Regions from separate parts of the Thalassolituus sp. UBA3500 genome, predicted to be linked through region 1. Evidence: riboswitches for the same ligand, from Rfam matches in the RefSeq annotation. Region 1 holds a riboswitch; the other holds the start of a gene.

Region 1 (4,431 bases):
GATGGCAGAAAAAGACTACATTGCCATGTGGTACCACGCGCGTAAGCCGTATGGCATCAACGACACTATCTACTGGGGTTGGTACGACCCAGACACCAACAGCATTGACTGGCAAACCTGGCAGCACGCAGATGCTGATGGTATGGCAGGCTTCGCAAATATTCTCCGCCCGATGGGCTACCCCTGCTCCCCGCTTCCTGTCTGTAATGAAACCAAGGTTCCGGGCTGGCGCGAAATCATTAAAGCGAAAAAAGAGTTCCCAACCGAGGAAGGCGAGAAAGTCGTAAACTGGAAGAAAACCTACGAATACTCCAAAAATGACGTGTTCACGCCTGAAGTCGCCTGCCTGACTGAGGACGAAACAACCCGCCTGAACCAATGGTGTAAGGAGCACAAAGTGGCTCCGGGCAGCCTGGTCTACTCAAGTCTGAGCAATATCATCGCTGAACGTATGGTAAAAGGCGACAAGCCCTTTTACTGGTTTTATCCTATGAACGTGCGCGGTGCCACAGGCATTAAGACAGAAAGCTTTAACCAGGTGTCCGGTGTCTACATGCTGACAGATCCGGTATCCACTCCCGAAAGCTGGCAGTCACAGATGCGTCAGCGCTTTAAAGCCAAGCAGCACTGGGCCAACTGGAAGCTTGCTAATATCGGTAAGTACGTGGGTTACGCGGGTGTAAAACTCATTTATCGACTCACCAGTGGCAAACAGTTCTACATGGGCAATTGCTCCAACATGGGCTCTTGGCCATTCCCCGGACAGGACAACCCACCCAAACAAAACAACCTCCGTCTGATTGCAGTGGCCCCTGGCACAGCCAACTACCCGATTTCCGCAACAATGACGGAGTGGTACGGCCAGCTGACACTGACCTTAAAGATGCACCCTCACATCTGTCCTGACCAACAAACGGTCCGCGATATTTCTGATGCATGGCGCGATGCGCTACTGACGAAAATACAATAAGAAAAGCCCGCGACTGCGGGCTTTTTGCTGTCAAAGGGCGGCGACTAACGCCTTATTGGCTATTGCCGTAGCGTTGTTGCAGCGCCTGGATCCGCACATCCAGTGGTGGGTGCGTCGCAAACAGGGCTGAAAACTTACCCTCTCCTCGGATGCCGAAAGCGACCAACTCACCCTGCAGTTCACTGGGTTGCTCATACGTTTCTTTTAAGCGCATCAGCGCGGACGCCATGGCCGCAGGGCTCACCAGTTCGGCACCCGCCTGATCGGCACGGAACTCACGACGACGGCTGAACCAGGCAACGATGGTAGAGGCCAGAATGCCGAGGATAATCTCAGACACAATGGTCGCCACGAAAAAGCCAATGCCCGGTCCATTTTCATTCTTAAAGATCGCCTTATCGACGAAGTTACCGATGATGCGCGCGAAGAACATAACAAAGGCGTTCACCACGCCCTGAATCAGCGCCAGCGTGACCATATCGCCGTTCGCTACGTGGCCAATCTCGTGGCCCAGAACGGCTTTCACTTCATCTTTGCTCATTCGTTGCAGCAGGCCCGTAGAGACCGCCACCAGCGCATCATTTTTATTCCAACCCGTGGCAAACGCGTTCGGCGCATCCGACTGGAAAATACCAACTTCCGGCATACCGATTCCGGCTTTATCCGCCAGTTCTTTCACTGTACTGACCAGCCACTGCTCGCCAGAATTGTGCGGCTGATCAATGACCTGAACCCGCATACCGCGTTTCGCCATCCACTTTGAGATGAAAAGCGATACGAAAGAGCCCGCCATACCGAACACCAGACAGAAAATCAGCAGCGACTGCAGATTCAGGTCGGTGCCGTTCTGCTGAAAGTAACTGTCTACGCCCAGCAGGCTCAACGTGATACTGGCAACCGCGATAACCGCAAGGTTGGTCGCCAGAAAGAGGAATATACGAAGCATCTTTATGCTCTCCGCTAATCAAGTAAGGGTCTGACAGAGGTTATGAGGGTTTTACGCCCGCATATCAATAGATAGTGAGTGTAAAAAAAGGTGATGACAGTGGTATTGACGCTTAGTTACCATGCGCCATACCCAGGGGGAGGTTGCCACAAGCAGCCTGAGATTAGCTTCGAGCTTAAACCCCGGAACCTGATCCGGTTAGTACCGGCGTAGGAATGGGAAGGCAGCCTTCACCAGCTGCGTGACATTTCAGACACTGTTTATTCAGTCCGCTACGCGACAGCCGGGTCTTTGTTTACCAGCATTTGTAAGGTTTACAGGAAGACCCATGACACCAAAAACTCTACGCTCGCCACTGGCACTCGCCATTCTCGCAGCGGCGACGCTGGCCAACGCCGACGTCGAACTTACCCCCGTGACCGTCGAAGCCGATTTTCGTCAGACCGATGTTCAGCAGATTCCGGAAGCCGTGACCGTTGTCGGCAGCGACGACATCAACGCCCGCAGCGCCGAACATCTGGAGCAGGTGCTGAGCTTCGCGCCGAACGTGAATTATTCATCGGGTGCGTCTCGTGGACGCTTCTTTCAGATTCGCGGTATCGGCGAGCGAAGCCAGTTTATCGACCCGGTGAATCCGTCCGTGGGTCTGGTGATCGACGGTATCGATATGACCGGCCTTGGCGGCGCTGCCACACTGTTCGACGTGAAGCAGGTGGAAGTTCTCCGCGGCCCACAGGGCACACGCTTCGGTGCGAATGCGCTGGCTGGCATGATCAACATCCGCTCCAACGATCCGACCAAAGAAACCGAGGGGTATCTGTCGGCCCGCGCTGGCAACTACGACAGCTACGGCTTAGGCGGTGCGGTATCTGGCAGCATCAGTGACTCTGTTCAGGGGCGTATTGCCATCAACGGTTACCAGTCAGATGGTTACACAGACAACATCTGGCTCAACCGTGATGACGTTGAACAGATCGATGAAATAGTGGCTCGCGGAAAGCTGGCGTTTCAAGTCAGCGAAGATACGGATCTTGGGTTAACTTACCTCTACGCCGATATCGACAACGGCTACGATGCCTTCAGCCTCGACAACACCCGTGAGACCTACTCTGATGAACCGGGCACTGACGCACAGGATACCCATGCGTTCGCTCTGAGCTCAGACACCCAACTGAGTGATGCGCTGATTCTCCAGACAGAATTCACCGGCAGCTGGTCAGACATTGAATACAGCTACGACGAAGACTGGGCTTATGGCGAGTACATCTGGCTCGACGATGACCCTGTTTACCAGCCTGATCCGTGCGATACCACGCAAGGGCCATGTCTTGCTGACTTCGACGGTTACAGCTCGTTTGATCAGTACCTGCGTGATTACGATCGTCAGTCTGCGGATGTCCGCCTGATGTCTGGCACCGATGGCCGCATCTTCGGGAACACCACCGACTGGGTTGCTGGCATCTACGCTATGCAGCGCAATGAAGATCTGACCCGTAACTACACCTACCTTGAGTCACCGTTTGAAAGCGAACTGGAGACCACCTCCACTGCGGCGTATGGCGAACTGAGTACTCAGTTGTCGGAATCGCTCCGTCTGATCACTGGTTTACGTGTTGAAAACTGGACCAATGACTACCGCGACAGCGACGGTATTGAAGGCAGCACAGATGAAACACTGCTGGGTGGCAAGGTAACTCTCGAAGCCCTCGTGTCGTTTGATCATCTGGCGTACGTCTCGCTGGCGCGAGGATATAAAGCAGGCGGCATCAACACCGATCCGGATATCTCTGAAGCCAATCGCGAATTTGATACCGAATTCAACAACGCGTTGGAACTGGGCCTGAAATCGTCGCTGCTCGACAACGATCTGAAAACCCGTATTGCCGCGTTTTATATTCAGCGCAAAGACCAGCAGGTGAAAAGCTCATACGCCGTGCTGGATACCAATGGTCAGCCTGAGTCGTTTCAGGATTATTTGGCAAACGCAGCCGAAGGGCGCAACTACGGCATTGAGCTGGAGTCGGACTGGAACCTGACTGCACGCCTGAGCTGGTTGCTGAGTTACGGTTACCTGATCACCGAATTCGTTGATTACACCTACCAGACCATCGTCGACGATGTAACACAGGAAATATCAAAAGACGGTCGCCAGCAGGCACATGCACCTCAGTACAGCGTTTCCAGTGCGCTGACCTACGCGTTGACGGATGCGCTGTCATTCCGTGTAGGCGGAGAAGCTAAAGACGCCTTCTATTTTTCCGACAGCCATGACGAACGTTCTGAAGCTTACGTGCTCTGGAATGCCCGTATCGCTTACAGTCAGCCTGCCTATGAAGTGGCGCTCTATGGCCGTAACCTGACCGATCGTGATACACAGGTGAGAGGATTTGGTGGTTTTGGTAATGACCCACGTAAAGGTTATGCAGAAGAGCCTTATTACCAATACGGCGAGCCGCTGACGTACGGCGTCGAAGGCAAGTTCTACTTCTGACAGTGACAAAGCGGTGGGCAATGC
Region 2 (4,431 bases), on a different contig from region 1:
TCTTTGGGCAGGGCTCGGGCCATCTGCTTGCGGGCAAAGCTGGAGTCGTCACAAATCAGTACATTAAGGCTCATTCCGGTTCTTCACTTCCTGTAAGTCTGGTGAGAGGCAGCTGCAGACACTGCTGATGTCACTGAGTGCATCGCTTATGCCTTAAGTAATAGTTGCTCTCACTGACTACAGCAAGGAAGAACTCTGTAAAGATCAGCTGCGTTTGTCGTAAACCACAACCAGCTGGCGTGACAGCGCAAGAAGAGAGCCGTCAGCACGGTAGATGCGGGCAGTCGTGTGGGCATAGCCACCATGTGCTTCAGCAATGTCTACTTCGTAGTAAAGCCAGTCATTCGCCTGAAGAGGGGCGTCGCCTGCAGACGGTGAATCAAGAAGTTCCAGACTCCAGGTGATACTCGCACACGGAGCTACCGATTTCAGTTTCTGTAGCGTGGCTGGAGGCCAGGAATCAATCAATGCAACCAGATGCGCTTCGGTGAGGGGCCCGCTGCAGTCGTTGAAACGCATCCAGCCGTGGATGTGATTGTCTTTACTGTTCGAGAAGGGGAGTCCACCACTGACGTAGCTGAAGTCGATATGACGAACAAATTCGGGGGTAACACCCTGAATGTATCCGAGACGGGTGCCGCTGCCGGGCTCTCCGGGGTCGCTTTTGTCTGCAGCGACAACGACATCAGACTCCCGAGCTTTGCCGTAGCAGGCGCTGACCACGGTCGCGCAATCTTCGTTCTGGAGGACTTCTGCCTGCAGGTGTGAGACCGAGCGACCAGCTCTGAGGGCTCGCGTGGCGATTTCGTAAGGTTGTTCTGTCGTCAGTGCCCCGCAGAAGTGGATGCTAAGAGACCGTAGCGGCGCAGACTGGGGGTAATCGCGCTCCAGAGCTGTCAGGGCCAGCGCTGCCGACATTCCGCCAAACGTGGTCTTTCCCTGGCCCCATGAGGCATCGACAGCGGGCATCTCACCATTGAGAAGGGCTTGATAGTAGTGATCGAAAGAGGTCATTACGAGTCCTGTTTTACTATAAAGATCACCGTGATTGAGACTTGGTGATCATATATGTCAATTTAATAGCTCGGATACAGCATTGCTCATCAATTGAGTGACAAGTACCTTAACCATTCTGCTTTTAAGGAGCCCCTCATTATGTCAGATCAACTGACGCAGAGAGCTACCCGGTTTGTATCGGTTTTGCCGCATTGTCGCTTACTCAACATGACGGTGGAATACGCCGACGGTGAAAAAGTGATTCTCAAGTTGCCATACAGTGAAGCCATTATAGGCAACCCTGATAATGGCATCGTCGCCGGTGGCAGCCTGACGACCCTGATGGATACCGCGTGCGGTACTGCAGCCTTCAATTGTTTTGAGGATGGAGAAGTCTGTCCAACGCTGGATTTGCGCATGGACTACCATCGCGCAGCGAAGCCGGGTGAGAACCTGATTGGTGAAGCGCGAGTCATTAAGCGAGCCAACAGCCTGGTATTCACGCAAGGTGAAGTGCGACAGGAAAGCGATAACGTTGTTGTTGCTACATGTACCGCTAACTTTATGCGCATTGGTTTGCGTCTTGGTAGTAAGTAAGAGGACAAAACAATGACAGAAGCCATGCGCAAAATTCTGCAACAATGCCGTGACAACGGTGATTTCGATGCTGTAATCGATGCCGTCCCTTATGCCGGATTGCTAGGAATAAAACTGCACTCGATGGACCTGCAGCCGACATTTATTTTGCCAGCGAATAAAGACAATATTGGTAACCCCATACTGCCAGCTATTCATGGTGGTGTGATTGCAGGTTGTATGGAAACTTCCGCTGCTTTGCATCTTCTGATGACCATGGAAAGTATTGCGTTGCCAAAAATCATCGACTTTTCTATTGATTACCTTCGAGCCGGAAGACTCCAGGATACCTTCGTCAGCTGTCAGGTATGGCGTCAGGGAAGCCGGGTAGCCAACGTTGCTATTAATGCGTGGCAAACGGATCCCGGCGAACCCATTGCAACCGCACGAGCGCATTTTCTGCTTGTACAAGAGTAGTGTCGTGCTCTCGTTTGAAAAGACAACCCATGTAAATTAATTCTATGAAGCGCCTTGTCATCGCGGGGCGAATCGCCATACACTGATGGCGAATTATCTGTCGGGGTGCCTGACCGGTTATCAATGATAACCACACAGGCTGAGATCGCGAATGCGGGTCCCGTTGAACCTGATCTGGTTAGTGCCAGCGTAGGGAACAGAGATGAACTGCCGGGGCTCCCCGTGGTCTGTAACACGTAAATTCTGACGGTTGCTTAATGCGCTGAAAGAATTTCTCGTGTCATCTATTCTCGTCGCTGCCTGCCTGATCCTTTAAAAGGAAAAGAGCATGGCTGACAACACCAATACCGAATTTAACCTGACTTACGCCTATCCTGCGTCTGAAAAAATATATCTGGGCGGCACTCGCGATGACATCCGTGTCGGTATGCGCCAGATTAACCTTTCGGATACGACTCAGGCGGACGGCAGCAAAACGCCTAACTCTCCATTGCGTGTCTACGATACGTCAGGCCCATACACCGACCCTGCAATCACTGTTGATGTCACAAAAGGTCTGGCACCTGTGCGTGAGCAATGGATTGAAGATCGCGCCGATACTGAATTCACCGAAGCAACATCTCGTGAATCAAACAGGATTGCGATCAAAGAAGGTCAGCTTTCTCTGCGTCAGAGGGTTCGCAAAGCGAAAAGCGGAAAAAACGTCTCGCAGCTATGGTATGCACGTCAGGGCATCGTGACGCCGGAAATGGAGTACGTTGCTATTCGGGAGAACATCGGCTTGTCACAAGAAGGGATGGCGGCTGAGATCGCAAAGCAGCATTCGGGTAAACGTTTTGGAGCAAAGATTCCTGATTATATTACTCCCGAATTTGTACGTGACGAGATAGCGGCGGGCCGTGCGGTCCTTCCTTCCAATATTAATCATCCGGAAAGTGAGCCCATGATTATCGGGCGAAATTTCCGTGTCAAAGTAAACGCCAATATTGGTAACTCAGCTGTCACGTCAAGCATCAGTGAAGAAGTAGAAAAAATGGCCTGGGCAACCCGTTGGGGCGCCGACACCATAATGGATCTTTCGACAGGCGATAATATCCATGAAACCCGGGAGTGGATTTTGCGAAATTCACCTGTGCCAGTGGGCACTGTTCCGCTGTATCAGGCGCTTGAAAAAGTCGGTGGCGTTGCAGAAGACCTCACATGGGAGATTTACCGCGACACATTGATTGAGCAGGCAGAGCAGGGCGTCGACTACTTCACTATTCATGCTGGAGTTCGCCTGCAGTTTATCCCGATGGCGGCAAACCGTTTAACAGGTATCGTCAGCCGTGGCGGGTCGATTATGGCGAAATGGTGCCTGGCTCATCACAAAGAGAGCTTTCTCTATACTCATTTCGAAGAAATCTGCGAAATTATGAAAGCCTACGATATTTGTTTTTCGCTTGGAGATGGTTTGCGTCCGGGCTCAATCGCGGATGCAAATGACGAACCTCAATTCGCTGAACTACGGACACTAGGCGAGCTGACAAAAATAGCATGGAAACACGATGTTCAGACCTTTATCGAAGGTCCGGGCCATGTGCCAATGCATATGATTGAAGAAAATATGACAGAGCAGCTTGAGCATTGTCATGAAGCGCCTTTTTATACCTTAGGACCCCTGACAACGGATATTGCACCGGGGTATGACCACATCACTTCCGGTATTGGTGCTGCTCTTATCGGCTGGTATGGCTGTGCCATGCTTTGCTACGTCACGCCCAAGGAACATCTCGGTCTACCCGATAAAGAGGATGTAAAACAGGGGCTGATTACCTACAAGATTGCAGCCCATGCAGCGGATCTTGCTAAAGGTCATCCAGGGGCACAAATGCACGACAATGCCATGTCTGCAGCGCGATTCGAATTTCGTTGGGAAGACCAGTTCAATCTGGCGCTGGACCCAGATACGGCTCGCCAGTATCACGATGAAACTATGCCGAAAGACGGGCACAAAGTGGCTCATTTCTGTTCTATGTGCGGGCCTAAATTCTGCTCAATGAAGCTGTCTCACGATATTCGCAATCAGCGACAGGGCATGGATGAAATGTCAGAAAAATTCCGTGCAAATGGATCAGAGCTTTATGTCGATGCAGTAGAGTTCTGAGCGATGCCTTCAATTGCAATAATCGGCGCTGGTTTAATAGGTAAACTCCTCGCCTGGCAGCTAAGTCGGAGCGGGATGGAAGTGTCTGTTTTCGAACGCTCGAGTGAAGACAAGCCCGAAAGTGCGGCCTGGACGGCCGCTGCGATGGTTGCTCCTGTTGCCGAAAAGCCTTTGTGTCATCCTGAAGTCTTTGAGCTTGGTATGGAATCATTGACTCTGTGGCCAGTCCTGCTGGA

Evidence for each region. A riboswitch is a leader RNA that binds a small molecule or an ion and turns the genes downstream of it on or off. The one in region 1 is predicted to bind thiamine pyrophosphate.
Region 2: another riboswitch for thiamine pyrophosphate. It lies ahead of thiC (phosphomethylpyrimidine synthase ThiC); the one in region 1 lies ahead of B2R29_RS16220 (TonB-dependent receptor).

Annotation. Positions count from the first base shown of each region.
Region 1 covers NZ_DFQB01000060.1:158,044-162,474, forward strand. The annotation lists gene B2R29_RS16210 (hypothetical protein) at 2-970, shown strand; gene htpX (protease HtpX) at 1,023-1,916, opposite strand; TPP riboswitch at 2,042-2,149, shown strand; gene B2R29_RS16220 (TonB-dependent receptor) at 2,245-4,407, shown strand.
Region 2 covers NZ_DFQB01000024.1:14,658-19,088, reverse strand. The annotation lists gene B2R29_RS05130 (response regulator) at 1-74, opposite strand, end outside; gene B2R29_RS05125 (acyl-CoA thioesterase) at 205-1,014, opposite strand; gene B2R29_RS05120 (PaaI family thioesterase) at 1,156-1,593, shown strand; gene B2R29_RS05115 (PaaI family thioesterase) at 1,606-2,049, shown strand; TPP riboswitch at 2,141-2,262, shown strand; gene thiC (phosphomethylpyrimidine synthase ThiC) at 2,378-4,195, shown strand; gene thiO (glycine oxidase ThiO) at 4,199-4,431, shown strand, end outside.